Regions from separate parts of the Paraburkholderia sp. EB58 genome, predicted to be linked through region 1. Evidence: riboswitches for the same ligand, from Rfam matches in the RefSeq annotation. Region 1 holds a riboswitch; the other holds the start of a gene.
What was found. Region 1 has a riboswitch for manganese ahead of P3T40_RS17910 (TMEM165/GDT1 family protein). Riboswitches for the same ligand answer to the same signal wherever they lie in the genome.

Region 1 (15,833 bases):
ATCGCAGGCCATGACCTGCCGCTGGTGGTGATGTCGCACGGCGGCGGCGGTTGGTATAGCGGCCATTACGACACGGCACTCGCTCTCGCGCACGCGGGCTTCGTGGCGGCGGCGTTGAGCCATGCGGGTGACACGTACGACGACCAGAGCAGGGTCTTGCAACCATGGGTCCGTACCGCCCAGCTTCGCCGGTTGGTGGACTACATGCTCGGTGAGTGGCCTTCACACGGGCGGCTGGATGCGGAGCGCGTCGGCGCGTTCGGTTTATCCAACGGTGGTTTCACGGTGCTCGTGGCTGCAGGCGGCGTGCCGGATCTTTCGCAGATCGCGCCGTATTGCGAGGCGCACCCGGATCATGATCTGTGCGAGGCCTTAAAGCATGCCGGCGTCGATTTCCATGTCGGCTCGGATGTTCCAGCCGGCGTATGGGTGCACGACCCGCGCATCAAGGCCGTGATCGTTGCCGCGCCGGCGTTCGGCTTCGCCTTCAGCCCTGCGGGACTAAGCGGCGTGCGCGTGCCGGTCCAGCTCTGGCGAGCGGCCGATGATCGCCATCAGCCGAATCCCTACTATGAGGAAGCTGTGCGCGCAGGCCTGCCCCGAACACCGGACTATCACGTGGTTGAGAACGCGGGCCACTACGACTTCCTGCCACCCTGCAGTGCGCTCATATCCCGGAAGAGACCGGACATCTGCTCGAGCTTGCCGGGCTTCGACCGTGCCGCGTTTCATGAACAGTTCAATGCTGACGTGGTGCAGTTTTTCCAGAAGACGCTGCAATAGAAAACGCGCAGCCGTTTATATGCCAGGCTTTCGTTGCGTCTCGAGGCGTGCTACGGCGAATTACGCAGGCAAACAAGCAAGCATGCATGAGGGCATTCACTCCCCACATTGCACATCCTGCTTTGGCACAACGATAATCACCGTGTAGGTGCCCTGATCGAGTTCCACGCGCGCGGTCACGGTTGTTGTGACGCTGTCGCTATCGTCGTACACGCTGACTTGTTCGTGCTGCAGGTCTGTGATCCCGGTACAGCCAGACGCGCGACCTTCATCGGAGATCTCGCATTTGATCGGGTGGTCTGTGATATAGCGAATTCTGTTTCTTTCGGGGAGCGCAAGGTATTCACGAACGCTCTGTGCCGATCCACCCACGCCGGTGACATACCCCGTGTCGCACGACTGTTTGGGCGTGCCGCCGCTGTTGGGTGTCTGGGCTATCGCGGCCGTGCTTGCGGTCGCGATGACCGCCGCGAGTGTCGATGCAAGAAGGTATCTCATGGCGCAAATCACGGTTGTCGGATCGAAGTGCTGGATTGTAGTGGGATTTTGCAGAAGGAGTGTGAAAGCCAGGAGGAGCACGCACACCCACGCCCACCGAAAATCTCATCAATGCCAGACGACAGCCACCGCGATCGCGCCAAACAGACACCACTTTACGACGTAATAGACGGTGCGATTCCAGGCCTTTAGCCGCTTGCCGGCTAACCGCACAGAATAGATATAGCGGAATACGCGATTGAGGCCGCCTGTCCGATCGCCTATTTCATTCGGTGACGCCGCGGCGCGTAGCGGAAAGTTGCCAGTTGCCCGAATCATCACCTGTGCCCAGGCAATTTTCATCGGCCTCTCAACGTCGCAGAAGAGAATACGCAGACTGTTTTTCCAGCGTCTCGATGGCCTTGGCGACCCCTGCACCGTAGGCGGGATCCGCCATCGTGCAGTGCTCGATGTGCAATTTCTGGACCGGCTTCGATACCCCGCTCATGGCCCGCGCCGTGTTGTCGAACAAGGCCTGCTGTTGCGTGGACGTCATCTGGCGGAACAGCGCGCCTGGCTGCGAATAGTAGTCGTCGTCCACCCGGTGGTTCCAGTGATCGGCCGTGCCTTCAAGCGACAACGGAGGTTCGCGGAAGTCGGGTTGTTCCTGCCATTCGCCGCGCGTATTTGGCTCATAGGGTGTCGCGCCGCCCGAGTTGGTGTCGACGCGCATGAGCCCGTCCCGATGATAACTATGGACATACTTCGCGCCGCGCGGAGAATTCACCGGGATCTGATGGAAGTTCACGCTCAGGCGATAGCGCTGCGCGTCCCCGTAGGAGAAGAGGCGACCCTGCAACATCTTGTCGGGTGAAAAACTGATACCCGGCACGACGTTGGCCGGTGCGAACGCTGCCTGCTCGACATCGGCAAAATGGTTCTCAGCATTGCGGTTCAGCTCAACCACACCGACTTCGATGAGCGGGTAGTCGCTTTTCGGCCAGACCTTGGTCAGATCGAATGGGTTGATGTGATAGCTGCCCGCGTCCTTCTCCGGCATGATCTGCACGGACAGGGTCCAGCGCGGGAAGTCTTTGCGCTCGATCGCCTCATAAAGGTCGCGATGATGCGTCTCGCGATCACGGCCAACCAGTGCTTCGGCCTCCGCGTCCGTCAGATTTTCAATGCCTTGCTGCGAGCGAAAATGGAACTTGACCCAATGGCGTTCGTTATTGGCATTGATAAAGCTGAACGTGTGACTTCCGAATCCGTGCATATGACGGAAGGTTTTCGGAATGCCTCGCTCGCTCATGACGATCGTGACCTGGTGCAAAGCTTCCGGAAGCTGCGTCCAGAAGTCCCAGTTGCTTTCTGCGCTGCGCAGACCCGTGCGCGGATCGCGTTTGATTGCGTGGTTCAGGTCGGGGAACTTGAGCGGATCACGCAGGAAAAAGACGGGAGTGTTGTTGCCAACCATGTCCCAATTGCCTTCCTCGGTATAGAACTTGAATGCAAAACCGCGGATGTCGCGTTCCGCGTCCGCTGCGCCACGTTCGCCGGCAACGGTCGAAAAGCGTGCAAACATCTCGGTCTTCTTGCCGATCTCAGAGAAAATCTTGGCTCGCGTGTATTGCGTGATGTCGTGCGTGACGGTGAAGGTCCCGAATGCACCTGATCCCTTCGCGTGCATGCGCCGTTCGGGAATCACTTCGCGATCGAAATGTGCCAGCTTTTCGAGGAACCACACGTCCTCGAGCAGAGCCGGGCCACGTGGTCCGGCGGTCTTGATGTTCTGGTTGTCGACGACGGGAGCGCCGAATACGGTTGTGAGCTTCGCCATGTTAATCAATTCCTTTGATGTCAAAGAGAAAGAGCAGGATAACGAGAAGCGCAAGTGCGATCATGGACTGCGAACATGCGTTTTCTTGCCTAGGATGGTCGGGACGGCCTCGCGTGCTGGAGGATCCGTTCAAGCTGTGCCGGCGTATCCGGCGCTCCCATGCGGCTTGCCGCGCCGATTGCGCTTACGCCGTTCGCATCCTTCGCTTCGGCGTTCGCGCCATGGGCCATGAGGTAGCCTACGATCTCCGTGCGGTTGAACATAGCGGCGATCATCAAGGCGGTACGCCCGTCGGGCGACGCGCCTTCGATGTCGGCGCCATGCGCGAGCAGCAGCTCGATCATGGGCAGATTGCCTTTGAAGGCGGCACCGGCGATCGGTGTTTGACCGTTCTGATTGCGCAGATCGGGATCGGCCTTGTATTGGAGCAACACCCGCACGGTGTCGAGATGGCCGTGATAACTCGCCAGCATGAGCAGGCTGTCACCCTTTGCGTTGCGCAGATTGGGCGCCAAACCATGCTCTAGCAGCTGTTCGAGCGTACTTGTGTCGCCTGAGCGCGCAAGATCAAAAACCTGCGTTGCGAACTCAATCGTCGCGTCATCAAGTTCCGGCCGATCGGCGACGTTTTCACGGTGCGCGGTGTGTTGCATGACGACTCCTATGCCTTGTCTGTGGCTGAACAGCCGCAGGCGGCGTTATGAGCATGGCCGGCCTTGCTGTCGTCCCATGCCGAACCGAGGATGATCTGGCAGAAGTTCAGGCGCTTGTAAGTCGGGTCACGAAGTTCGAGAACATCGGCCTTGACGTTGCCGAACGTGGTTTCAGGCTTCTTGATCGTGCCATGCGCGAACGCGTCGATGATGTCGTTTTTGAACGTCTGCTCGCGCGGATGGGCGGCAACGACCTGGATCCGTTGTTCTTCGCTGAACTCGTTATAGGCGAGCCCGAGCACGTCCATCTCGACACCTGCGGTCACCAGCGCGACAACCGGCTTCATGTGTTCGGGCACGCCTGGCGTCGTATGCAACGCGATGGACGCCCATACCTGCTCGATGTCGTATTCGTTCGCGCCGTATTGCTTAAGGAAGTCGCGCGCTGCGTTTGCACCATCCACTTCGAAGCGGTTGGTCTCGCTGCTGTATGCATCGACGAGCCCCATATCATGGAACATTGCACCGATATACAGCAGCTCCGGATCGTACTTGAGCTTTTTGCGCTCACCGGCCAGCGCACCGAACAGGTACACGCGGCGGGAGTGGTTGTAGAGCAAGTCCGGCTCGGTGTCGCGCACCAGTTCGGTGGCGGCGCGCGCCATGATGCTGTCGGGTATCTTGATGCCGGCGATGGTGGTGGTCATTTGGTATTCCTCAATGATAAAAGATGGGAAGTCGGGTGAAACGTTAGCGAGCGTTGCGACCGGTGGTAACTGAAGCGGACCGGCGGCGACGCCATTCCGTTGTTCAGGTGATGAAGCCAGGTGAAACCGGATCGCTCGCGGGAAACGTCAGCGTTAAATACTCGTCTAGAAGATGTTCCGCCTGCGCATGCGCAGTGTGTTCGGAACACTCCGGAAATGGAGCGCCAAGAAGGGCGCCCGAAGCAGGCGTGGCCGCGTGCAAAGTGTGTTCGACAGGCTGGTTCATGGCGTCCGTCCAAGGTGGTGTTGATGAAGACCAGTATTGGTCAACACCCCTTTGCGGGCAACGACGAAGAGCCGTGCAACACTGCCAGGCGCACGACGTTTTCTGCCGTGGCGGCGGATGCGGATGAACTATCGGGAGGATAGGCCTTTTTTGCAAAGAGAGTCGTCGTGCGGGCCACCGACTCGCGCGGTCTCCAGGTTCAGAGCTCGTCCGCCCGGTCGGACAGATTCCGGAACGACTTGAGGATGTCCGCAAGGCCGCCAGAGAGGCGTTTGTCGCGCCGGACTACCGCCACCAGCTTGCGGTGAAGACGCGGGGACAGGGAGCGAACCACCGTTCTGCTGCCGGAGGCCATATTGCGGACGGCAAGCTCAGGAAGGATCGCGCAGCCGAGCCCGACACCGACCATCGCCTTGGTTGCTTCTACGCTTCCCAGTGACATGACGGGTGTGAGTTTCGTGCCGCTCCTCGCAAACCACTCGTCGGTGATCCGGCGGGTATTGCCGCCAGGTTCGAAAGCGATGACGGGCCGGGTCGAAAGCGCGGCAGCCGTGATGCGGGTGGGCAGTGGCATACCTGCTGGGGCCACAAGCACAAATTCATCGTCCATGACGGGCGTAATGTACAAGCTGCGACTCGATACGGGCATGGTGACGAGCCCGACGTCCAGCAGATTATCTTCGACCGCCTTGACGATTTCCGTGGTATTGCCGGTGGTTACCGCGATTTCGAGGTTGGGAAAGCGTTGGCGCAGAAGCGTCAGGATGGGCGGCAGCAGATAGATGCAGGCAGTGGCACCTGTGCCAATGCGGATACGACCCATGCCTTCTGTTGCGTGGCGGGAAACAGCGCTCATTGCCGAGGTGACGGCGGCGTCAATCGCGGTGGCATGTGCCAGTAGCTCCTCTCCCGCTACGGTCGCCCTGGCGACGCGGCCGACGCGTTCTATCAATACGGCGCCAAGGCTTTTCTCGAGCTGGCGGATCTGCAGGCTCACTGCGGGCTGGGTGAGCTGAAGATGATCGGCGGCAGCAGAAAAACTACCGCGCTCGACGACGGCAACGAAGGTCTTCAGGTAGTCGAGATTCAGGCTCTTCATGGCAAAGAATTTCTTATCGATTGTATAAGATACCAAATCTTCCTTTATGGGAATGAGCAGCGCATCATGTCTGTCGAACCTCGGAGTTAGGCGGCCCATAGCCTCTCTCCGATATCTCGATCAAACATCTGAGGTTAGCGGGGGAGAATCAATGGTTCACAGCGGAATTCGGGTTCGCGATGCGGTGACGGCGGACATGACAGCCGTTCAGGCTATTTATGCGTACCACGTGTTGAACGGCAGCGCCTCATTCGAAGAAACGGCGCCTTCTCCTGACGAGATGGCCGGACGCCGCGACGCGGTGTTGAAGACGGGGCTGCCTTACCTGGTGGCAGAGTTGCAGGGCCGTGTGGTTGGCTATGCGTACGCGACGGCGTATCGGCCCCGTCCGGCGTACCGCTACACCATCGAAGATTCGATCTATGTAGAACATGGCCTTAACGGTCATGGGATCGGGCGGGCGTTGCTTACGGAATTAATCGGCCGGTGCGAGCAGGGGCCATGGCGGCAGATGCTGGCCGTGATAGGCAACAGCGGAAATGAGGCGTCGATTGCAGTGCATGAGCGTGTCGGATTCCAGCGCATCGGAACACTGCGGTCCGTCGGCTTCAAGTTCGGCCAATGGGTGGACACGGTGCTGATGCAGCGGGAATTGGGTAGCGGCTCGGCGAGCATGCCGTCCGTTGTCGGGGCACGTGATGCTGTCGGCCAGGCAGGATAGCGGTAACGGTGCCGCGTGGGCGCCCGCCGTCGTCCAACGCGTGTCATGGGGTACCATCGACTGCTAGCGACCCCGTCGAACATCGCGAAAGGCATTGCGCCTATTTCTGCCGCGACAATTTCGGCTAGTAGTTGTCGACAATCGGCTGCCGCACCCTCAAAAGCGAAAGCCGACTCCGGCCACAATCAAATCGGTATCGCGATCGTAGCGCGTGACTATGCGATTCCACGTCACGCGTATCAACCAGTGCTGGCCGAGCCGATAACTGGCCGATACCGAGACGAGCCCCGAGATGCGACCGTCGCCGGTCCGGTTTTGCGGCAGGTCATCGTTCTGCGTGACCGCGACGTAGGGGCCGACGCCGGCGGACAGTGTCAGGTGGTCATCGAAGAAGGCGCGCGTGGCCCAAAGCTGCGCTGCGATGCCATCCCGGCGCGACTGGATATGGCCGCTTTCATGAATGTATGAAGCGGTCACGTCGACGTACCGCAATAAGCCCCGCCTGTATTCCACGCTTTCGGCGAAGGCCGATTCCGAACCATTGCTGTTCAGGATCGTCTCGCCAAGCATCGCAGTGACTTCGTTTTTTGTGACGTTTGTCGTGCGCGAGATAGGCCGTTGTCGTGGGCCGGGCTCGTCGTTCCCATCCAGTTCGTACCCCACGCCGAATAGCAATGCGGTAGTGTCACGGCCGCCAAACACCTGGGCGTGGTTCAGTTGCATCTGGGCAATCCACCGACGGTCGAAGTACCAGGCCGCGCGCACGCTCCACAATGCGCCCCATCCGTGGGTATTCGAATAGTCTCCACCGGCTTGCGCCGCAGTCGTGTCGAAATAGCGGTACGGTCCGGCGCCGGCCGACAACTCCAGCCGGTCGTTCAAGATGGGCAGGCGTCCCCAGCCTTGCAAGGCTGGGCCGTCGCGATGGTGGCCGGGTAGGTGTCCTTCGTTTACCCAGGAAAAGCTCCATGCTGCGTAGCGCCCGAGGCCCTCGCGATAACCGGCGTCCCATGAATAGGAATTCGCGCTGCTGCTGACCAGAGGGCCGCCGAGAAAAGAGAATTCTTGTGCGTTCGCGGACGGCGGAAAAATAGAAAATCCTCCGATAAGAACGGGTGCCGACAAGAATGCGAAAATCGAAATAGTCTTGTGCACGAGTAATATTGGACGTTCAGTTCGGCTGGGACACAACATGTTGTCGGCGGCGTAGATCGGACGCTGGACGACGATGGGAATCCACTTGCATGGGAGTGGACGCCGTCGTTCCCACCGTGCGGCATAGCGGCGATAGTCACCGTCGATATCCGACTGCCGTTGACTTCGGATCACGTCTTCGTGATGCATCGGTGTCACGACTAGTTTATTTCACACGACGCCAGACCAGACAATAGGACTAAAGTCCAATAGAGGGACTGTTGCTTGTTGTCAGATGTCCGCATCTAGAAAGTTTGAATGCCTCATGCGGGTCGAGTACGGAAGTTCGGCATCGGACCGGGTTTCGTTTCAGGGCTGTTCGACGCCTGCCCATGTCTGCCGCACCAGCGAACTATCAGTCACTCGCGTGGCCCCGTTTTGCTCCGGAGCGGACGTCGAACGTCTAGGCGAGCAGCACCAACGCATCCGCGAGCGACAGCACCGTGGTGCGCGAATCGAATGCGGTGGAGAACAGATGTTCATGCACCACCTGATCCGGGTCGTAACAGCAATCCTTGACCGTGTACAGGCGGAAGTCCGCGTCGCTCGCATACGCGACCGACGACAGCACGACACCGGTCGACGCAATGCCGACCATAATCAGCGAATCGACACTCTGTGCGGAAAGTCGTGCCTGCAGATCGGTGCCGAAGAACACGCTGGCGCGGTGCGCGATGATGAGCGGTTCACCGGCCTGCTGGCCTAACTCAGGCGAGGTCCGGTCGTCGACGAAGAGGCCAAGTTGCTTGATTCCCTGCCCATTCTTGTTCAATGGGCTGACTTCCGGATAGCCCGGACTGAACCGGAGGTTGGCGAAATAGACGCTGACGCCTTTAGCCCGCGCCGCGTCGCACAGCTTGCGCGTATTGGCGAGTAAGGCCGGCGCAACTGCTGGAAAGAGCCCGAGAATGTCGGTCTGATAGTGCATGACGATAAGCGCGGTTTGCGCCGGCGAGATTGCCGGAATCTGCATTTCTTCCCCTCAGGTTGTCGAGAAGCGAAGAAAGGGTAGCGCAGTTCCCGTCTCGCTCAAAGCCCGAGACAGACCGCCCCTCCCGCGACGATCACACACGCGAGCCAGCGCTTGCCACTGACCGTTTCCCGCAGAAACACCCGCCCGATCAGCACTGCGAACACCACGCTGGTCTCGCGCAAAGCCGATACCGCGCCCATCGCGCCCGACTGCAGCGCCCATATCACGATGCCGTATGCCGCGATCGACACCAGGCCGCCGACGAGCGACGAGCCGACTGCCATGGGCGTCGCCCGCACCGGCGACCACAGCGCCGCGAGCCCACGCGTTGCGACGAACAGCACCGGCATCAGCCAATAGAACAGGAACATCCATGCGGTGTAGGCGAGCGCCTCGCCGCCGGATAGGCGCACGCCGATGCCGTCGATCACGGTATAGACGGCAATCGTCACGCCGGTCGTCAACGCGGCCAGCAAACCTGCACGCGACACATGACTCCCCTCCAGCGCGATTGCGATGATGCCTGCCGAGATCATCACGATCCCGAGCACGTGCAACGGGCCGATCGCCTCATGCGCGAAGAGCGCTGCGCCGAGCGTGACGAGCAGCGGCGACGAGCCGCGCGCGATCGGATATGCCTGCGCCAGATCGTTGCGACGGTACGATCGCACGAGGGTCACGTTGTAGACGATATGCACGAGCCCCGATGCGACGATGTACGGCCACGCTGGGCGCGCCGGCCACGGCGTGAACAGAATCACGAACGTGGATACCGCCGCGATGGCGATGCTCATCCACGTCATGGAGAGGAACCGGTCGTCGTTGCCGTGCAGCATCGCGTTCCAGCTCGCGTGAAGCAGGGCGGCAAGGAGGACGAAACCGCCGGTATAACTGAGCATGCGGGTCCCAAAGAAAGGCCATAGTAAGAAGGATATCTATCTTGTGGCCAACTCACAAACCAGATAAATTGGCCAATCGCGTTAGATAAACTCTTGTGAATGAAGCGGATATTGCCTCCACTCAATGCGTTGCGTGCCTTCGAAGCCGCAGGCCGGCTCGGCAGCTTCAAGGAAGCCGCGGCGGAACTGCATGTGACTCACGGTGCGGTGAGCCAGCACGTGCGGCTGCTCGAGGAGTGGCTGGGCGCATCGTTATTCGAACGGCACAACCGGCGCGTGGTGCTGACTCCGGCGGCGCTGGTCTACCTCGCGGAAATCGGTCCGTTGTTTGAGCAGCTCTCGCAGGCAACCGCCCGCTATGGTTTCCCCGAAACGGTTTCACGGACTCTGTCCGTGAACGCGCCTGCGACATTTACATTGCGCTGGCTGGTGCCGAGACTGGCGCAATTCCGCGCGGAGCATCCCGAGGTGGACGTCAAGGTGGAGACGTCGAACGAGTCGGTGGAAAGTCTTCAGGAGACCTATGACATCGTCATCCGGGGCGGTCCGGACACATTCTATGGCTACTCGATGCGGCCTTTTCTGTCCGAGGAAAGGCTCCCGGTTTGTAGTCCTGTGCTTTTGCAGCGATTGCCGCTTCGAATGCCAGACGATATGCGGCAGCATACGTTGCTGCACACGTCGAGCCTGCCGCGACTCTGGCCAGACTGGCTGATGCGGGCAGAGATTCCTGCACTCAGGCCGGCTGCGTCATTGACCTTCGACCACTTCTTTTTGACCTTGCAGGCTGCCATCGACGGAATTGGCATTGCCATGGGGCCGACTGCGCTGGTATCCGACGATCTCGCAGCTGGCCGGCTGGTCGCGCCGTTCGCCGGTCCTCGTCTGCCGTCGCGGAGCTATTGCACTTACGTTCCGGATGGGAAGTCCGCTGACGAGCTAGTCGTGCTGTTCCGCTCATGGCTCGAGCGCGAGGGGATGCGTTTGCCCGACAGTAACAAGGCGCGCTAAAACATCGGATGTGCTTCGGGGTAGAGCGCCGTTCGCAGGGCGAGTCCGCCGAGTACCACAAAGATGATGGCAGCAAGGATATGCACGGCCTTGGTCGGCAAGCGATCCGCGAACTTGTGTCCAAGATAGATGACCGGCACGTTCGCCAGCATCATGCCCAATGTCGTGCCTGCGACGACGCCGACGAATTCATGAAATCGCGCGGCGAGAGCGATGGTCACGATTTGCGTCTTGTCGCCCATCTCGGCGAGGAAGAAGGTCACAGCCGTCGTGCCGAAGACACCGAGCGTATTTTTCGTGACCGCCGAATCGGCTTCGTCGAGCTTGTCCGGAACGAGGATCCACACGGCCATTACCGCAAACGATGCGACGACAGCCCAATTCAGGATGTTCGGACTGAGTACGCTCGCGAGCCACGCACCGAGCGCGCCGGATGCCGCATGGTTGATCAGCGTCGCGGCAAGCACGCCGAGGACGATGGGAATGGGCTTGCGATAGCGCGCAGCCAGCACCAAGGAAAGGAGTTGCGTTTTATCGCCGATTTCGGCGAGCCCGACGACACTGGTCGAAACGAGAAAGGATTGCATGGGATTGTTGTACCCGGGCCGCGCTGTCGGAACGCGATGACGCGCATTCCGGCGACCCGGTTAGGTCGGAATGCGTGTCATCGGTCTTGCCAGGCATTTCGCTGCGTACGCCATGGAGAATCTTTCGACTCGCCAAGTATGTTGACGTGCGCCCTCGGACATCGCGTTCGAGGCGGCTACTCCCCAATGAGCAGGCGCGATTCTATCGCGCCGCCCATTACAAATGCAACCTTCCAATTTGAAAGCTGATCGCAGGTCGACGGCCGCAGCGAGCGATTGCCACCATCAATGACCCGCCAGCCCCCGTAGATTCACAAGCCATCACAGCAGCACCCCGTCTGCAAAAAAATCCTGTCTGACTGGAATAAACGCGCTGCCCCCTTCGTTTGCTCACCTGTTAATGAGAATCACTTTTATTAGCATTAACGCATCGAGACCACGGAATTGCGACGGGCAGGTCAGTCACAGCGACTGTCGCCTCCTGTGGAAACAGTCAGCAATCTGTCATGAGAAGACGAAAAGGGGATTCACGATGAGCGAAAAGGGGAGCCGAGAGACGATGTGCCTGACCGATGTATGCAGATACATCGGCGGCACGATGTTCTCTTTGGCGGTAATGGCATCAACGGAGCCAGCGCTGGCGCAACAGGACGCGCAACAGGCGACGCCTCCGCAAACCGGCACGCCGGGCATCACCCTGCCGGCGGTCAAGGTGGAAGGCAAAGCGCCCATTGACTACGGTCCGTACGGCGGCAACGACAACATCGACGATCCGAAGCAGGTCGCCAACGCCAGCAAGACCGGGACGAAGCTGCAGGACCTTCCGTCGAACGTGCAGGTCATCCCGCGCGCCCTGCTGTCCGAACAGGGGGCGACGATGTTGCGGGAGAGCGTCAGCAACGCGAGCGGGATCAATGTGGGCGGTCAGGACAGCAAGGGGTATTACGATCACTTCCTGATTCGCGGCCTGAATGCGCAGATCTATGAGGACGGTTTCTCCGACGGCGATCTGCTCGGCGGCATCTCGCACTCGCTCAATGGCGTCGAAAGGATCGAAATTCTCGAGGGACCCGGTTCCGCGCTGTTCGGTAGCGGACCTCCGGGTGGGACCATCAACCTCGTTCACTACACGCCGTCGCCGGAGTTTCACTTCGGAGGAAGCCTGCAGGCGGGCTCTTACGGCACCGTCTCGAACAGTGACTACATCACGGGTCCCACGGGCATCGCTGGCCTGAACTACCGGGTGGACGCCACGTTCTCGCGCTCCGACGGTTTTCGTGATCTGTACAGCCGCGATGACGAAATTCGGCCCGCATTCCAATGGCAACTGGGCAACCATACGATCGATTTCGCGCTCGATCTGCGCCAGACGCACGAAACGCCGGATTCTTATGGCCTGATCTATTTCCACGGATCGCCCATCACCGACGTTTCGATCAACTCGAAGTACTCGACGCCGTTTGCGTTCGCGAATGAAAACTACGTTCGCCCGACGATCTCGGACGCCTGGAAGATCAATGACTTCCTGACGATCAATAATCGCTTCTCCTATCTGCACCGCACGCTAGGCGTGCTGGGTAACGGCGACAGCACGAATACGAAGATCGTCGGCGACGAAGTTGTCGGGCGGCAGCTTCGCCAGCAGGATGACAATGACAACAGCTTCGACTATCAACTCGAGCCGGTCTGGAGATTTGCTACTGGAAGCGTGGGACATACGCTGCTCACGGGCTTCGAATTCCAGCATCAGACCATTGATACGACCCGCAGCACGGCCGATCTCCCGAACATCCCCGACGCTTTCGCACCGGTGCCGCCGGAGACGTCTCTCGCGGGCCTGACGTTCCTGTGCGATGCCAAGCATTCTTGCGACGATGACGATCTGACCGCAAACTACTACAGCCTTTACGCCACCGATCAGATCGATGTGACCGACAAGCTGAAGATTCGCGCGGGTGTTCGGCAGGATTGGTGGGATACCTCGCTCACACCGCTGATCTCGGTGCCTGGCGCTTTCAATTCCAACGGCCAGCCTCTGCTTGCGGGCATCAAGCAGACGCAGAACAACGCGCCGGTCAGCTGGAACTTCGGTGCGCTGTACAAGGTTCTGCCGTGGATGTCGCCTTATTTCGGCGTATCGAAGAGTTATCTGGCCAACTTCAATTCTGAAAACGCGCAGGCTGGCATCGGTGCACCGGAATCGGCGCTGCAGTACGAAGCGGGTATCAAGTTCTCATTTCTCGATGACCGGATTGTGCTGAATACGGCCGTTTTTGACGTATCGCGCGAGAACGTCGCTGCGGCTGTTACGCTCAACGGCGTGGAGTCGGTCGTGTTCGACAGTCAGAGGACCAAAGGTGGAGAAGCATCGATCGACGCCGCGATCACGGACCATCTGCACGTCCTTGCCAACCTAACCGCGCAGCACGCGGTAATCACGGATAACCCGCAAGGCATCACGTCAGTGGGCAACCATCCTCAAGGCGCGCCGGCCTATATGGCCAATCTCTGGACAACTTATGATTTCTCAATCGCGGGGATGCCAGGATTCCACATTGGAGCGGGAGTGAATTACGTGGGCAAGAGCTATAGCGACATTACCAACGTCAATTCAATCCCGTCGTATGTGATTGCCAATGCTGCGTTCGGTTACGAGGCGCGGAAGTGGGGCATCGACGTCAACGTCCACAACATCGGCGACCGGCGCTATTTCGTGGCGGCTAATGCCGCCGGGGCATACGTGGCTCAACCGCTGAGTGCGTTTGTGAATCTGCACGGTGACTTCTGACAATCGAACAGGCGGTTGACTGAATAGCGCCATTCCACCTGCCGGGTCAGGATCGCGGCGGTGTGGAGTGGCACCAACCATGATCAATTCACCGATAAACGTGGCCACGACACGGTGAAAACGGTCTGGATTCAGCCGGCGCCATCCTGCGGAAAGATTTCCACGATCCAGTCAACGAACACCTTGACCGCGGTCGCCACGTTTCGGCCGTTTGGATACACGATGGAAATGGGCACTGGCGAACATCGTGCGTGGGCCAGAACTTCTTTCAGGCGGCCGCTCTTGAGGTAAGGCGAGGCCACAAGCTCCGATAACTGGACAAGCCCTAGTCCTTCCAGGGCGCATTGCAGATAGGCTTCAGTTTCGTTGACGGCAAAGCGGCTTTGCATTGTCATCGTGAGCGTTTCACACTCCACGGTGAAACGCCAATCAAGCGGCCTGCCTGTCGAGTTGGACAGGTAATTGATTGCGCGATGAGCGCTCAGTGCCGTGACGGTTTCAGGCTCTCCATGTTCTTTCAGATACCGTGGCGACGCGCAGGTAATCCAGTTTAGTTGTCCCAGGCGACGTGCGGTCAAAGTCGAATCGGTCAGTTCGCCGGTGCGGATGACGCAGTCTATTGCGTCGTAAATCAGGTCGGCCGGCCGGTCGCTCAGGCCGAGTACGAGTTCGATCTCCGGAAAACGTTGCTCGAATTCCCGCAGTGCGGGGAGCACGATCGCCCGCCCGAGCACGCCTGGCATATCGACCCGCACACGCCCGCGGGGGGACGTTGCGTCCGCCGCGAGGCCGCTTTCCGCTTGTGCGATGTCTGCGAGGATGGCGCGGCAGGACACATGGTAGCGTTCGCCCGCGTCGGTCAGGCTGAGCGTTCGGGTGCTTCGCCGAAGCAGCACGGTACCCAGATGCCGCTCCAGGTTTTTGATCGTTGTCGTGACGCTTGAGCGTGGCATTGACAGCGTCTCCGCGGCCTTGCTGAAGCTGCGTGCCTCAACGACTCGCACGAAGATTGCCATCGCTTGAAGTTTGTCCATTGGCCAGGGCAGGTATCGCGGTGTGCCGGCAGGTTTCTGCTGGCGGTTTGCAAGGAATCTCCATCTTACTGCCAGTGCCGTTGCAAGTGCCGAGGCCGCACGCCAGTGCCGATTCATTCGATCGCAACCCGGACGCTATTGCGAAGCATCAGATTCGACCTGGACGTGTTCTGAATTCCACCACAGCGAACAATCCGGCACGCCTCCAACACTACACTCCGGAACATCGCGTTGACACTGATCGGTGGCACATCGCAGCCGGAGTGCCAACGAGCGTTGAGGGTGCCATCGCACGCTTGACACATTCAATCTATCCTTTCGGAAGGGTACGCAAATGCTGCATAACAAAACTATTCTTGTCCTTGGCGCCGGCGAGCTTGGCATGGCCATGCTACGCAGTCTTGTCCGTCGTGCCGCTGGAGTCTCCGATCTTACAATTGCGGTGCTCTTGCGTCCGTCGACTATCGATTCGGCCGATCCGCGCAAACAGAAGGACATTGACGAGTTGCGGGGGCTGGGCGTTGAGATCATTCCCGGCGACCTGTCCGGACAGTCGGTCACTGATCTCGCGACGGTCTTCGCTCGTTTCGACACGCTAATTTCCTGCACAGGTTTCGTGGGTGGCAGCGGCGTGCAGCGCAAGATTGCGCGCGCCGCATTGGACGCTGGCGTCAAACGGTATTTTCCGTGGCAATTCGGCGTCGACTATGACGTGATTGGCCGGGGCAGCGCGCAGGATCTGTTCGATGAGCAACTCGATGTCCGCGATCTTCTACGCTCG
Region 2 (15,833 bases), on a different contig from region 1:
TTCCTACGAGGACATTGCGCAGTCGGTTGGTATCCGCAAACCTAGCGTGCATCATCATTTTGCAACCAAGGTGGAGTTGGGAGCCGTGGTGGTGCAGCGTTACACACATCGGTTTCGCGAGGCGTTGCTGCGCATCGAGGGCACGGTAACGAAGGCTCCAGACCAGCTAAGGGCATACGCGGAATTGTTTTTCAATACCTATGAGCAAGACGGGCGGCTTTGTGCGTGTGGGATGTTGGGCGCCGAGTCGGAGTCGTTGCCCGAAGAGATCAGATCTGAGGTGCGCCGTTTCTTCCAGATCAATGCGGAATGGCTCACCTCGGTGGTTGAGAAAGGTGTTCGCGATGGCTCGCTGAAGGCGAACCGTCCGGCAGCCGACGTCGCGCAGGCGCTGCTGGCCGTGCTTGAAGGGGCGATGCTGGTGGGGCGAGGCTTGAGGTCCGAGCGTGGTCCTCGGAAGATGGTCGATGCTTTGTTTTCTTACATGTGGGCTTAGTTGTTTTTTTGTCCTGATTACCTACCAATTGGTTGGTAGGGTTTCTGTCCAATAGGAGTGAGTTGATGAACAAGCAATTATTTGAAGGCCGCAAGTTGCTGGTGGTCGGTGGGACTAGCGGCATGGGTCTGAGGACGGCACACATGGTGCTGCAGGAAGGTGGGAGTGTGGTTGTAGTAGGCCACCGCGCGGTAAAGGCTGAAGAAGCCCGTGCATCATTGGCGGCCGGCGGCAGCGGCAACCGGGTCTTCGCATTGACCGCCGATTTGACGAGCGAAGAGGGGGTTAAGGTACTGCTGGCTGAGCTGGATCGTGACCACAAGGATATCGACATGTTGGTCAATGCTGCCGGCGTATTCTTCCCGAAGTCATTCCTGGAACATACCGAAGCCGACTACGAGCAGTATCAGAAACTCAACAAAGCGTTTTTCTTTATTACGCAAAAGGTCGTCGCGAACATGGTCGCTGCGAACCGTCCTGGGTCGATCGTGAATATCGGTTCGATGTGGGCTAAACAGGCGATCGAAGCCACACCGTCGTCGGCCTATTCGATGGCCAAGGCCGGTCTGCACTCGCTGACCCAGCATCTGGCCATGGAACTGGCATCCAAAAAAATCCGCGTGAATGCGGTTTCTCCAGCGGTCGTGCAGACACCGATCTACGAAGGATTTATCCCGAAGGCTGACGTGCATAGCACACTTGAGGGTTTCAACAGCTTTCACCCGATCGGACGTGTAGGTACGCCAACCGACGTGGCCGAGGTTATCGTTTTCCTGCTCTCGGAAAAGGCATCCTGGGTTACCGGCGCAGTGTGGGATGTCGACGGCGGCGTCATGGCCGGCCGTAACAACAGCTGATCTCGGGTCGGCGTTGAGGTCGCATTGAAGGCCCGCAGCGCCGCCGGCAGCAGCGTCGCCCACGGCGAAGCGATCAGTGCCGCTCGTTGCGCGCCGGACGCTAGCCTGATCTCGAAGCTTAGAGGCGAGCGCCGCCGCTCGTATCGATGGACTCGCCCGTAACCCACCGCGAGTGATTGGAGGCGAGAAAAAGCACCGCGTCGGCCACATCGTCAGGTTGCCCGATCCGCTTCAAAGCCTGGAGTCCCTTGATCATTTCGCGACCGTCATTTGTCGATAGCAGGACCTGCCCCATGTCAGTATCGATCGCACCGGGTGAAACGGCGTTGACGCGAATGCCACGTTGGCCCAGTTCCTTCGCAAGATTACGCACCAGCACGTTGACTGCACCCTTTGTGGCGGAGTAGACCGATAAGCCATCCACCGCGGAGCGTGCGGCGACGGATGAGACGAATATGATGCTGCTGGCTTCGCCAAGGAGTGGCAGGAGTTGCTGCACGAGAAAGAAAGGAGCACGGACGTTAATCGCAAAGTGACGGTCGAAAGCCTCCACTGTCTGGTCACCGAGGAGCGCCGGCTCGGCGATGCCTGCGCTCGCTACGACAACATTAAGATGGTTGATTCTGAGTGCGCGAACCGCTTCGACCAGGCGGTGCGCTCCGTCAACTGCGGCAAGGTCGACCCCGATCGCATCAGCCTGCCCGCCGTCACGTCGGATCTGGGCGACCACCGCCTCGGCGGCCTCCTGGTTCGCGCCGTAATGCACGATGACGTGCGCCCCTTGTTCGGCGAGACGAAACGCCGCGGCCCGCCCCAACCCGCGCGAAGCACCGGTGACGAGGGCAATCTGACCGGATAAGTTATGCATGACTGCTTCTCCAGAAATGTCACTCAAATCGATACCCTGATCCTCGGACCGTGAGAATCATCGGAGGCAGGCCGAGCGTCGCGAGCTTTTTGCGTAGCCGTCCAACGTGCACCGCGATCCGGTTGGTTTCCGGGTCCAGGTGGTGCATCCATACAGCTTCAAAAATCTCGGATCGAGTAACGGTGCGTCCGGAATGTCGGATCATGAATTCGAGCAGACGGCATTCTGTGGGCAGCAGGCGCTGCTTGCGCTGCCGATGAGTGAGAATGCGCTTGATAAGGTCGAGCTCGAATGCGTTGGTGCGCAAGATGGCGCCGCTGTAGGGCGCGTGCGCCATTTTTCGAAGTAGTGCCGCCACGCGAGCCAGCATCTCTTCACGCGAAAATGGCATCGCCAGATAGTCATCTGCGCCTGCGCGCAAACCTTGTATCCGCTGTTCGATATCGGCTGTACCGCTCACCATGATCACGGGCGTTTGCACGCCTACGCCGCGCAAAGCCGAAACGACGGCTGGGCCCCCAATATCGGGCAGTGTTTCGCCAAGGACAAGGACATCGTAGTCATGCGACATCGCGCGGGTTACGCCCGCAAGCCCCAGGCGCGTTGTATCGACACTGTACCCGGATGACCTAAGGCCGCTGGTGATTTCCTCTCCGAGAGCGGGTTCATCATGAATATTCAGGACTTTTAACATTTTCTCGCATGCCATTGATATACAAGTGATTTGCTGACCCAAAAGTCCGACTCAGCTTGCGTGGGAGTGCCCAGTGGTTCGCTCAATTCAGCTTCGTGGAGCGTTCCCGGCCGATCCCGATACAGGCTAAAACGGTGGCAAATCCCATCGTGAAGACATCGACCACGCGAAGTTCGGGCACGCTTTGCACGAAGAGGTGATCCATCGCGACCATGGCGTAGCACATCACTGGCAATGCGTGAAAGAAGGACGCATCTCCAATGCTTACCCGCTCGGGGCGAATGTATCGGGAGGCAATGCCGAAGAGCGAGTACACGACGAATGTCGTAGCAAGCCAACCCGCGTAGTTATGAAAGGGGACACCGAAATAGGCTCCACCTGCTTCCCACACCCAGTTTCCTGCGCGACTCATCCCCGGATCCATCACGGTGTCCCACGAAGTCATCACCATGGACGCGACGAGCGAGCGGCTCAGGACGCCTTCAGAAGCGTCTCGAGTAGATGACCCCAGCAAGGTCGAGGCGACAGCCCACGACGAATAGATCATCATGAACCATGCAAGAGGGATGATCGCTGGGACTAGCCCAAGTTTGGGTCCCAGCAAGTTGCTGTAGTGATAATGGCCGTATATCCAGCCTGTCGAAACGCCGATTTCCTCGAGTATCCATGAAACGACAGCCGAAAGCGCAAAGAACACAAGCGTGCGGCGTTTGCCCAGCGACGCGCAGCCATGTAGCACTGCGAATCCGCTGAATGTCAGGGTATAGCCAACATTTCCGATTGAGGGGATCTGCCAACCGGTGAGGAACCGAAGCCACTCGGCAACATGCCGAAACGTGATCACGGCGAACAGCAGTACCGCTAACGATGCTGCGATCGATGTACCGGTACTGCGTCCCGATGACAAGGCTTTTGAACTGTTAGGCGCTTGCGATTTCATAAAGATCCGAATTCCACGGGTTTGGATTCGTCGGGCAATGTAAGCAGAACGCTCATGGCCGTGGCTTTATTCCATGCCGGAGACTTCTTATAGCTGAGTCCAGGCACACGCCTGGCCGAGAAACTCGACCTGTGCACGTTCGTCGGATATCGCACGTTGGAGTTCGACGTTGAGAGAGTCCAGATCGACTATCACGCCTCCTTCTAACCGCGTTCTTCGGGGATCAGATGACAGGCTACGCAACATTTCGGATGCCCACGTGCAAAGCAACGGCGCCGATCCGCCGCTAACCGGAACTTCGTAGCGTAGTTGTGGAACGGGCAGGCCTGCCAGGGAAAATGTAGGCACAAACCTTCGAGCGATGTCATATTGCGGACACTCCTCCCTGAATCGGGAAAGGATCTCTCGCACGACCGAGTCCCATAAATCCACTTTGGGTTCGGAGAGGTGTTGCCGGCGGTTGTCAAATTCATGAAAAGCTATGTAACCGCCTGGACGGACAAATTGAGCTGCGCGCCTCAAAAACGATACCGCATCATTTTGAAAAAGAAACACACATCGCCCCACCACCATATCGAAACCTTCGTCATCCTCAAAGTCCTCCAGCGGGCAACAACGAAATTCGACGTTGGACAGCTTGCTTACGCCAGCAAGGAAGGAAGCTACTTCGATGGCGTTTTCTTTTCGATCTATCCCGAGCACGAATCCGTTCTCTCCCACCAGATCCGCGGCCAGCCGACTCATACCGCCAACGCCGCAACCTATGTCCAGTACACGCATGCCCGGACGGACGTTCACTGCGGACAACATCCGACCCGTGATCGGTCGAAGCATCTCAGACTCAAATATTAAGCGCTTGATTTCGCCATCCGAGTGGTGACTCAAAGCGTATTCACTGCTAGACATGTTCATTCGCTCCTGACTGGTAAGAGGTTGCAAGCAACGTCGCTACGTTCATGATCTATGACTACCCTGTTTCCTGTTCGAAAACACTGGCCGGTCTCTTTTATTCCAGTGTGTGGGGACAATTATTTTGTGTGACGTGGTGGTCGACGTACCGGTACAAAGTCACGACCGCGCGGCGCTTCATTGGAATAGATGAGAGGACGCAGTTGTTCTGTGGTGTAGACACACTCCTAACCCGACGGCAGCAGATGCTCTTGCCGTCTTCCACCGCTGTGGTAACTCACCATGTTCAATCCATTCGTAGTTTTCATTTGCCTCGAGAGCTTTGCCCTGGTGAACCTGGTTGTGATCTGGGTCGGTATTGACTTTCACCATGTAGTCCCACACGGTTACCTTGTGCCCGAATGGATCGCTCTGATTTATCCGCCCTCAAATGGTGCCAGCAGCGACCCCGACGAGGTTGGTGACACCAGTCGAGACTTTCCAAATAATAGGACTGGCGAAGAATTGCTTGCCGCAGCGGTTGATGAATAGAGCGCATGCTCATACCCTCCCGGCATTGATCTGTTGTTCCCGAAGGCTCATTTCCCGACCACCGTTCGAAGGCTTCGCAAGTGAATACAAGCGCTCGCCAAGGTTTGACGTGCGCGCGATAGCCGACTCATGACAGTCCCGATGGGGACACCTAGCTCCTCTGCAGCATCGCTGTAGCTCAGACCCTCGAAGACGATCAGAATCATGACAATCCGTTGCGCTTCGGGTAGCCGCTCGACTGCTTCGATGATCTGCCCAGTCATCATATTTTGTTCGGGCGTGGGTGTGAGTGGGTCTGCGACCGTATCGAGAATCACGTCATTCCATTCGACGCGGCATCGACCACGGATCTTGCGAGCTCGCAACTCATTGATCCAGGTAGTGTGCATGATGGAAAACATCCAACTCAATGGCGTAGTATTCGGGCGAAGCTGGTGCGGGCGCTCCAGGGCTCGCAGGCAGGTGCGTTGCAGCAGGTCCTCGGCGTCATGGCGATCGCTGCACAAGCGCAGTGCGAATGCCCAGAGCTTCGGTCGCAAACGTGGCAGCAACTGAGGTAAGTCGTCTGCGGCGGTCATCTGCATGATTTCTCGCCCGTCTGTTGGCTACCGTCAATTGACGGCGATGCAATGCGGTAGGACCAATCTGTCCATATGAGGCCTTCTGCATGATGTTGATCGTCTGATACCTCCGCTACGGTCGAAAGAAGCGGGATACGCTTGCAATGATCCAGGCTCCTGCCGGACAGGGGTCCAGGCAGCGAGCGAACAGCAGTGATGGTGAACACGATGATCGATCGCACATTGGGTGGATTGGGATTGCCGCGGGTCGACACGTCTACTGCACGGATCTAACAAACGCCAATCTAGGAGGGCTGCGTTGCGGTCCCTTTACACGGAACGGGGTAAAGGGCTAGATCACGTTGATCTGGATCCGCTGCGACCAACCAGTACGAACGAGCCAATCTTCGTGATCAATTCGATCAACGATAGCGTGGACCAGACTGGGTAGAACCTGGTCTCCGTTGCGAGGCCAGACACTATGACCATGATGGTTGTGCCGCAGAGGAAGAGAAATACCAACCTTGCCCACGCCACGCCCTGGAGCGTTAGCAAGGCGACCCATGCCGATAGGAGCGTCTCCATCAGAATCAAGGCGGTCGAGGTTGAGGTCTGTGAAGAAGACAATTCGAACGGTAGTTCGACAAATGCCCAAACGATCGATGCGGTCAGGCTTGATCGACCGGCCCGAGTAGCCGTCATATCCACATCGGTGCTTCTGGCGAAGAATCCAGGAATCTTAGAAAGTAGAGGCATATCGTTATGAAATGAATGACTGAATCTATCGGTTAGGCAGACTGCGACGAGGCTGTCGCGATGTTTTCACTTCATGCTCTGTTTGCCTCGACCCTATCTGCATCGTTTGCGATTCGAGTAGCCGACCATGCATTTCGAATTTCCTAGGTAAACAGCGGCCGCGTCGAGAAAATTCCCGGGGCGCAATTTTAATTCGGAGGTTGTGTCGGATTACTTATTAGATTCCGTAAAACGGAAGAATTACAAATGAAACGAACTTTCAAAATGGTTGCCATTAATTCTGGCGCATTAAAGCGTATTGGCGCGGTCTTGGCCAGGGCTCTTGCGTGTGAGGGACAGTGGTGGTCGCAAATTACGCGAGCGATCGCGAAGCTGTGGGCGCCGCTCGCGACGTATTTGCCGGGATGCCGTCATTAAAAAAAGGAAGCGACCGATCAGGGGACGTTCCCCGATCGATCGCCTGGGTCACCGCCGGACCCACGAGATGGCCGGCGACAGAAGGGCAGTCTCTCAGTCAGCGGGCAATGTTCAGGTCGCTTACCGTCGACAGAAATAATTGCAGCGAAGCCTGGATATACATTGGATCAAAGCCTAGAAACAGGTTGTTCACACCCAACCGCATCGCTTCTACAGCCTGTGCGGGGGTCACTGCAAACGAAGTGACTTCCATGCCTTTTGCTTTTATCCTGCTTATCACGAACTCGATGGCGTGTCGGACCTTATCGTGGTTGGGACCATCGTTGAAGCCCATGTTGACCGATAAGTCGAACGGTGCGGGGATCGCGCCGGCAAGCCCGTCGACATCCAAAATGGCATCTATGTCGCGAACCGCGTCGGGATGTTCAATCAGCGCAATCACGCCGGTCTCAGCGTTGGCTCGCTTCGCATAGTCGAGCATGTTGGTTTGCCACTGGTATTGTGTGCGAAACGGCCCCCAGCCGCGGACGCCTTGAGGCGGATACTTTGCGTATGACACTGCCCTCTGCGCTTCTTCACGGCTTGTGATCATCGGTACGACAATGTTTTTGGCGCCGGCGTCCAGGGCGAGTTTGAACTGGGCCGGGTCATTGTGTGAGACACGAATCCACGGCTGCGCAGGCGTACCGATCATCGCCGTGATCATTCTGTAGGCCGTCTCGATTGAGATCGGGCCATGCTCCATGTCGATCAGGATGTAGTCGAATCCCGAGTTGGCCAACATTTGCACAAGTTCTGGAGAAGGCGATGTCACGCCGACTCCAATTTTCACTCCACCAGGTTTTTTAAGCAGTTGTCCAAGGTAGGCGGAGGGGTTGGAAGGGCTGTTCTGCATCAGGAATTTCCGTGTCAAGGTGGGTGGGAAAGACATCGCGACGCTAGATGACCAAACAACACGTGCGCACCGCGATTTATTCCGCAATCGCTCCCGTTGTTCGACGGTGACGACGTTTTTTGCACCGAAGGGCATCGTTGATCGTTGAGCGATCCGCCACCGCCCGATTTGAACACCGGGCATGTTGACCTATAACGCGAAATTGATCTGGAATCTTTTACCTTCCGAGCTACGTGAAAGCCCGCAATGCATAAACGGAAACCGCTACTCGTCAGCTTCGGTCCCGCTCGAAGGCACATAAGGCCGCAACCAGGAATGTGAATCGAGCAACTCGTGTAGCGATTGCCGCACGGCGATGGCGATGTCCCTGGACAGCGTGAGAAACTCCCCGCGCCGTCCTACGAGGAAGATTGAGCGAGTGGAATTGCCTCTTTCGACAGGAATGATATCGATTGCGTCGACGAACCGTGTACCGGTCTGGAGCAGGCAAGTCGGCGTTGTAATGGCCCACCCCAAACCCTGCGCCACCAGCAGGGTCATGGTATCCGCGTGGTCGACCTCGAGCTTCCTCGGTGCGTCGATGCCGTTGGACCGTAGGATTCTTTCTATCCGGATCCCAAGCGTGGAAGTCCGGCTAAAGCGAATGAACGGAACCGCCGCTGCGAGTGCCTGCAGCGTTGGCGGCGTGGCCTCGTGGCGCGCATCGCGACCGACTATGGCGACAAAGCTTTCCTCATAGAGAAGCTGATGCTCGAACGCGGGATGGTCGACGAAAGAATTGGTGGAAATCATCAGATCGAGCTCACGTCCGAGTAGCGCTTCTTCCTGCACGGTGGCCATGCCAATCTGCACCGACAATCCGCGCGTGCGGGCCACCAACTGTCTGATGAGCGAAGGCCCGATGGTGTTGGCCACCGAATCGATCATGCCGATGCGCAGATACGATCCCTCGTTCTTCGACACATCCGTCGCCTGCGCCTTCATCTGCCTGGCAAGCGCGATGAGCGGCTCCGCGTTCTGGCTGATATAGAGCCCTGCGGGCGTCAACGAGAGAGGCCGCCGCGCGCGGTCGATCAGCACGAGTCCGAGCGACTGCTCAAGTTGCGCGGTGGTCTGCGAAACGGCCGACTGACTGATGCCCAGTGCCCCGGCCGCTGCTGACATGCTGCCCATCGATGCAACAGTAAGGAACACGTCAAGCTGATAGAGATCGACCGGACGGTCGTGCTGCCTGCTCACTTGCATGTCGCCGCAGTGGCGCCCGTCCCAGACACGCACGACGACCGCAAGAAAATGGTGTTTCGAAACGTGAGCATAAGAATTCCTTATTCGGCGGCTAGAGCGCGCCGTGCCGTCCGCGCGAACCTAGAATTGCGAAGATTATTTTACACAAGCGATTTGAAAGGAGACCGACAACCATGAATATATCGACGAGGACGCGCTTCGAGAGTGCGGCCGACGCGACGCCAACGACCGTAGCGTTCGAGAACGCGCCATTGACGCCATTTCACCTGCGCGTGACGTTCGCCGGCACGGGCGGCCAATTCAGCGACGGATTCGTGCTTGGCATCATCGGTATTGCGCTTGCTATCGCTACGCCACAGCTGCATCTGAATGCGGTGTGGCTCGGCGTCCTCGGTGCGGCGTCACTGGCGGGCCTGTTCGCAGGAAGCCTGTTCGCGGGCTCGTTCGTCGACCGTTTCGGCCGCCGTGCGCTGTTCAACTACGACATGGCGCTTTTCGCTGTCATCTCGGTCGCGCAGTTCTGGGTCACCAGCCCGACGCAGCTTCTGATCCTGCGCCTGCTGCTCGGTATAACGCTAGGGTTCGACTATGTGGTCAGCAAGGCACTGGTGGTCGAGTATTCGCCGCTGCGCCTGCGCGGACGACTGCTCAGTTGGCTCGCCATCGCGTGGGCGCTGGGATACGCGTGCGCCTATGTGGTCGGCTATCTGCTCAAAGACCATGGTCCCGATATCTGGCGCGTGATGCTGCTTTCGAGCGCGGTGCCTGCAGCGGTTGTGTTTCTGTTTCGCGTCCGCATACCGGAATCGCCGCTTTGGCTGCAACGCAAGGGTCGAACCACCGAAGCGCTAGCAATCATCCGCGACAACATTGGTCCGAACATCGTTTTGAACCGTCCCGCAGAGACCGCGCAGACTGCCCAGGCGGGCTCGTCCTCCGGCTCGGCAATCACAAAAGTGTTCTCGAGCCAATGGCGCATGCGGCTCTTCATTGCCTGCTTCTTCTACATGTGTCTCGTGATTCCGTACTTTTCGCTCGGTACGTTCTCGCCGATGGTGTTCGCCTCGCTACACATCCAGGACAAGTTTCTCGCGGGCTTGATCTATAACGTCTTCCTCCTAGTCGGCACGGTTGCGGGCGCGCTCGTCGTGGACCGGATCAGCCGGCGTGCGTTCCTGCTATGGGGTTTCTTTCTGTCCGCGATCGTGCTTGCGTGTCTGTCATTCGGCTCACACCTGCCGGGCACGGCCGTGGTGGCGCTGTTCGCGGTATTCGCACTCGTGCTGAGCGGCACCAACAACCTCTGCTTTCTCTACCCCCAGGAGTTGTTCACGACCGAGCTTCGCGCCACTGCGCTGGGTTTCGCCGTTGCCGCAAGTCGGATCGGATCCGCGGTGACGACCTTTCTGTTTCCGAGCATCGTCGCGATCTACGGGGGCCAGGCCGCTGTCTATCTTTGCGTGGTCGTGCTGGCGGTAGGGGGCGTGACATGCGCGATCTGGGCGCCGGAGACACGTCACACATCGCTCGAGAGCTGACGCAGCAATTTCCAGGAACCGCAAGACAATGACACATCAACGCATTGAAGTCGACGCGCTCGGCGAATGCAAACTCCCGATGGATGCGCTATACGGCGTTCATTCACTACGCGGACAGGCCAACTTTCCCTATAGCGGCGAAACGCTGGCGCATTACCCCGCATTCGTCAAATGGCTTGCCCGCACGAAAATGGTGATCGCGCGAGTCAACGCGCAGCACGGCAAATTGAGCGACGCGCAGCGCGACGCCATCGTAGCGGCGTGTGTCGAACTCGCGGATGGACAGCACGCCGCCGCGCTGATCGTCGACCCGCTCGAAGGCTCGTGCGGCACGTCGATCAACATGAACATCAACGAAGTCCTGACCAATCGTGCACTGCAACTGATGGGGCATCAACCTGGCGAATACGCGCTCCTGCATCCGCTCGATCACGTCAACTACGCACAGTCCACCAGCGACGTGCTGCTTACCGCAGCCAAGCTGGCGCTGCTCGAGGAACTCAGACTGTTGAGCGCCGCTGTCGGTCAATTGGCGGCTTCGCTGCGAGACAAGGCACGCCAGTTCGACGGCATCTTGCGCATCGGCCGGACCTGTCTACAGGATGCGTTGCCGATGCGCCTCGGCCAGGCGGTGGGCGGCTATGCCTCTCTCGCTCAACGAATGACAGTGGGGCTCAATGCGCACATTCCGGCGTTGAGTACGATCGCGCTTGGCGCCACGGCGGTCGGCACGGGACTCGGAACGTACCGCGGCTATCGGCAGGCCGTGACCACGGCGCTGGCTGAACTGGTGGGACAGCCGCTCACGCCTGCTCAGGATCTGTTCGACGCGGTCCAGAACATGGACGAATTCGCCGCATTATCGTCCACCGTGAAAACTACCATGCTCGCGCTCGCCAAGGTGGCGAACGATCTGGTACTGCTCAGTTCTGGCCCGAGCGGCGGTATCGGAGAAGTCCGGCTGGCACCCCAGCAGGCGGGTTCCTCAATGATGCCGGGTAAGGTGAATCCGGTCCACGCAATGGGCCTTACGCAGATTGCGTACTTCGTAGCCGGCGCGGATCAGAGTGTCGTGCTTGCTGCTGCCAGCGGGCAGCTGGAGACGAACAACTATATGCCGCTTATCGCCGTGTGCCTGTTCAAAGCTCTGGGTGCAGCCCGGCGAAGCGTATCGATGTTCGATGAACACTGTGTGCGACCGATGATTGCCGACCCGGAGGTGAGCGAGCGCAACCTGCTCAGATCGACCGCGATCGCGCCCGCGTTAAAGGGAGAAATCGGCTACGAACATACGGCGGCACTCGTCGCAAAAGCCGTCGAGTCCGGTCGACCGCTGATCGAGATCGTCGAGGCCGAAAGTGTGATGAGCCGGGAGCGTATGCTTGGATTGTTGCACCAAAGCAGCAAACACCCTGATCCGCTTTCCGATTAGGTAGATGGGCTGCGCGCGGAGGCACTTGGCGAGGCGCTTCGTCGGCAGTCAGGTACTGGCCAAACGAAGGTCTCGGCCCTTATGTCGCAGCGCGGCTGACACCAAAACCAGTTCACATACGTCGCGCGCATGGAGTGAGTTAGGACAACTGGTGAAGTAAAGATGTAGGAACCGTTGGATATCGGCTCCGTCTGAACACGGTTTGACGCGCCAGCTAATTTATTACATTAACCTTTCGAGTGTGATATGCTCGCTCCTGTCTTTGGGGAGTAGCCGGCTTCTACCCAGAAGCGCCTGCGTCAACATTCTCGGTCGCTCAGACCGTGGTGCAGGTAGCCGTTTGGTTGGCAAGACCATCGACACACCACGCGACCGGTCGGGCGCGGCGGTGTGTCGTGGATTTCTGCCCGACCTCGAGCTCATCCTCTAATGAATCCTGTCGCAACGCTCTTCCTCGCTTTCGCCATGTCTACTGACGCCTTTGCGGCCGCAATCGGCAAAGGCGCCACCCTCCGTCGCCCTCACTGGCGCGAAGCTGTCAGGACCGGACTCATCTTCGGTGTGATCGAGGCGCTAACCCCGTTGATCGGATGGTTCCTTGGAAAGGCGGCGGCGCAATACGTCTCTGCATGGGATCACTGGATCGCGTTCACGCTGCTGGTCATACTCGGCGCACGCATGGTCTTCAACAGTTTTTCCGTCAAGGAAGCTGACGAAACGAAGGCAGCCGCCCATTCCTTCTGGTTGCTGGCAGTGACCGGTCTTGCTACCAGTATTGACGCGATGGCGGTCGGCGCTGGGCTTGCCTTTGTTGACGTGAACATCTATTCCACCGCAGCAGCAATCGGGCTCGCCACTGCGACGATGGTGACCATCGGCGTGCTGCTCGGCCGCGTTATCGGCCATGTCGTTGGAAGGCGCGCAGAGATGGCGGGCGGTGTAGTGCTCACTGGTATTGGCTGCACTATCCTTGCCGAACACCTGAATATGTTCGGATAGCCAGTGCGGTTTTGTGCCGGAAATGTCTCCACCTCCGTCAGGCAAACTTTAACTTCGCCTGATTGGAATATAGCGACCCTGCCGTACGTTTAGCAATGGCGTTGACACTGGATGTTTCTCATCGCGAAGCATCACTCGGAGTAGTCTCAAACGCCATGAAATACGATAGTGAGCGAAGGCGGCGAGGCTCGGGCGGCCCAGATTGGCGGCCACTATCGGCGTTTACCGACAATGAGCTGTCCGCCACGGGGCGCACGGCTATGCTCTTCCGCGTGACGACCGACGCCGGAGCGGCCGAGCGCGTGGCCAATTACTGCGCGCAAAGGGCTGCACTGACAGCACTGTTCGGAGACCCCCGAGACGATACGCGTTGTATCGTTGTGCGCCGCCGCACGTCCCGGTGGCGGCACGCAGGCCTGGCAGCCTCCTGTATGGCTATAGGCGTGGCGATCGGCTCGTCGCCCGGTTGGGTGCCGGCGAATTCGGCCGTCGATCGACCTGTGTTCGCGGAGCGCGCTGACATCGCTTTCGCGGTGTACGCACCCGAGCAACGCCACCCCGTGGAGGTCGCAGCCGAACAGCGGGATCAACTGGCGAATTGGCTCTCACGTCGCCTCGATCGGCCGTTGTCGATACCTTCTCTTCGGGAATATGGCTATTCGCTGATCGGTGGTCGCCTGCTGCCCGGCGAGTCCGGCCCGGCCGCGCAATTCATGTATCAGAACGCGAGCGGCGCCCGGCTCACGATTTACATTGCAGCGGTTCAAAAGGACGCGACGGCGTTCTGGCTGTTTCGTGACGGCAATCGCATCACGTTCTACTGGGGTAGCCAGGGGATGGGATGCGCACTGACTGGCTACGTCTCTGAGCCACAATTGAGATCCATGGCGATCGAGGTATGCAGCTTGCTCGGGCAGTCGTTCAGAAGCCGGTAAGCCAGCGGCGGTTTGACCCATGATGCCTGGTGGCCTGCGCATTTCCGATCATCGGGCAAACCGAAGCAGGTCAGGACAACCATGTGAGGCGTGCGCGATGAAGAACAATAACCATATGAAGGTGGGATTTGCATGGCGTCGACGTGGGAAAGGTGAAAAGCGTCAGGCTGGTCAATGCGCATTCAGTGGGCATCGTACTGAGTGTCGACAAGACTGCCCCGGTTACTTCGGCCAGCGTAGCGACGATTACCTCACGAGGACTCGCGACACGAGGGTTTACGGGCTATGTCTATATTGCCCTCGAAGATGTCGGCATCAATTCAAGGCCACTGGTCGGCCGGCCCGGCGAGGCCTATCCAATCATACCGACGGCACCGTCGAAAGTCGTGACGCTGGACACGACGATCAATCAATACTGCGAAAGCTAAACGTTCGACCAACCATTCTTATTCCAGCATTGCGGTACGGCGACGCCGGTGCGGGCATGGTGTAACGCTACATTCTCACCTGCGACAGAAAAGGTCTGTACGGTAGCGGTCAACGCCGTTTGCCAGGATGGATTATCAGCGTCCCCGAATTGCTGCGCCGAAAGGTCTAATGAATTCAGTATGCGGCCAGCATCATTACGCCAATGGAGGCAATTAGAATTGACGCGGCAGGGGTGCTGCACGCGCTGCCGCGCTGCCGGTTAGCATCATGAATGGCGTCCGGACTCGATGCATGTCCGGGCTGCATCATCCGATCGACATGGGCGGGGCCGTGACTGTTCTAAAGCTAAGGATTTACACACTCGTATTCTGCGTCGCGAGCGCATTCCTGGGCAGCGGCGCGGCATCGGCAGATGAAGTCAAGGTGATGATTTCGGGAGGGTTTGCGTCAGCCTATCGCTACCTGGGCCCGCAATTCGAGGAGGCGACCGGCGATACGCTGGCCACCGTCTGGGGGCCAGCGGTGGGCACAGCCGCGAATGCGATCCCTGTGCGACTCGCGCGCGGCGAGTGGGCCGACGTGCTGATCGTGGTCGGCTATGCACTCGACGATCAGATCAACGCTGGCAAGGTCGTGTCTGGCAGCAAGGTGGATTTCGCACGCTCGGCAATCGGCATGGCGGTTCGCGAGGGGGCACCGCAGCCGGATATCAGCTCGATCGACGCATTGCGGCGCACGCTGCTAGCCGCGAAGTCGATCGTCTATCCGGACGACGCGAATGGAGTCTATATCCGCAGCGAACTGTTCCGGCGTCTCGGTATCGAGGGGCGGGTGGAGAGCAAGAGCCACATGATCCCGGCTGAGCGGGTCGCCAGTGTCATCGCGAACGGCGAAGCGGAGCTCGGATTTCAGCAGATAGTCGAACTGTTGCCGGTGGACGGCGTGACGGTGATCGGCAGCTTGCCCGCGGAGGTACAAAGGTACACGGTGTTTTCCGGGGGCATCGTCGCCAATGCGAAAAATCCAGCGGGCGCACAGGCACTGATCCGTTTTCTGTCGTCGCCGGACGCGGCCCCCGCGATTGAGGGCACCGGGCTCGAACCGCTAACGCCGAAGGCTGCGGACTGAGCGAAGCTGCGAGCCTGGCGCGCCGCCACAAAAATCAAGCAACGTAAACAGTGGCTAGATATTCCGTCGATCTCTTATTTTTTTGACCGCGTGTGTGCCAGCGAACAAACGGCATGACCACGGCGGAATATTTCACCCCGAGGACTCGTTTGGAGGCTACAACGCGCCGTTTTGCCGGTGTCTAAAAGGACCGAGCAGGTATGC

Region 2: linked by a shared signal. The riboswitch ahead of mntP (manganese efflux pump MntP) and the one ahead of P3T40_RS17910 (TMEM165/GDT1 family protein) in region 1 are both predicted to bind manganese.

The regions. Positions count from the first base shown of each region.
Region 1 covers NZ_JBNDMQ010000011.1:41,089-56,921, forward strand. The annotation lists gene P3T40_RS17845 (alpha/beta hydrolase family protein) at 1-783, shown strand, start outside; gene P3T40_RS17850 (hypothetical protein) at 880-1,281, opposite strand; partial or broken gene P3T40_RS17855 (lipid A hydroxylase LpxO) at 1,390-1,650, opposite strand; gene P3T40_RS17860 (catalase) at 1,631-3,100, opposite strand; gene P3T40_RS17865 (ankyrin repeat domain-containing protein) at 3,190-3,753, opposite strand; gene P3T40_RS17870 (HD domain-containing protein) at 3,762-4,460, opposite strand; gene P3T40_RS17875 (hypothetical protein) at 4,564-4,746, opposite strand; gene P3T40_RS17880 (LysR family transcriptional regulator) at 4,946-5,944, opposite strand; gene P3T40_RS17885 (N-acetyltransferase family protein) at 5,997-6,566, shown strand; gene P3T40_RS17890 (hypothetical protein) at 6,723-7,760, opposite strand; gene P3T40_RS17895 (isochorismatase family cysteine hydrolase) at 8,164-8,733, opposite strand; gene P3T40_RS17900 (EamA family transporter) at 8,790-9,632, opposite strand; gene gcvA (transcriptional regulator GcvA) at 9,732-10,643, shown strand; gene P3T40_RS17910 (TMEM165/GDT1 family protein) at 10,640-11,230, opposite strand; yybP-ykoY riboswitch at 11,245-11,427, opposite strand; gene P3T40_RS17915 (TonB-dependent receptor) at 11,763-14,018, shown strand; gene P3T40_RS17920 (LysR family transcriptional regulator) at 14,150-15,052, opposite strand; gene P3T40_RS17925 (aromatic alcohol reductase) at 15,387-15,833, shown strand, end outside.
Region 2 covers NZ_JBNDMQ010000001.1:195,838-211,670, reverse strand. The annotation lists gene P3T40_RS00955 (TetR/AcrR family transcriptional regulator) at 1-496, shown strand, start outside; gene P3T40_RS00950 (SDR family NAD(P)-dependent oxidoreductase) at 562-1,353, shown strand; gene P3T40_RS00945 (SDR family NAD(P)-dependent oxidoreductase) at 1,472-2,221, opposite strand; gene P3T40_RS00940 (response regulator transcription factor) at 2,241-2,957, opposite strand; gene P3T40_RS00935 (carotenoid biosynthesis protein) at 2,998-3,855, opposite strand; gene P3T40_RS00930 (class I SAM-dependent methyltransferase) at 3,943-4,761, opposite strand; gene P3T40_RS00925 (hypothetical protein) at 5,047-5,295, shown strand; gene P3T40_RS00920 (RNA polymerase sigma factor) at 5,343-5,873, opposite strand; gene P3T40_RS00915 (HpcH/HpaI aldolase family protein) at 7,126-7,923, opposite strand; gene P3T40_RS00910 (LysR family transcriptional regulator) at 8,188-9,162, opposite strand; gene P3T40_RS00905 (MFS transporter) at 9,342-10,706, shown strand; gene P3T40_RS00900 (lyase family protein) at 10,735-12,138, shown strand; yybP-ykoY riboswitch at 12,391-12,557, shown strand; gene mntP (manganese efflux pump MntP) at 12,568-13,137, shown strand; gene P3T40_RS00890 (anti-sigma factor family protein) at 13,569-14,072, shown strand; gene P3T40_RS00885 (hypothetical protein) at 14,216-14,500, shown strand; gene P3T40_RS00880 (substrate-binding domain-containing protein) at 14,793-15,629, shown strand.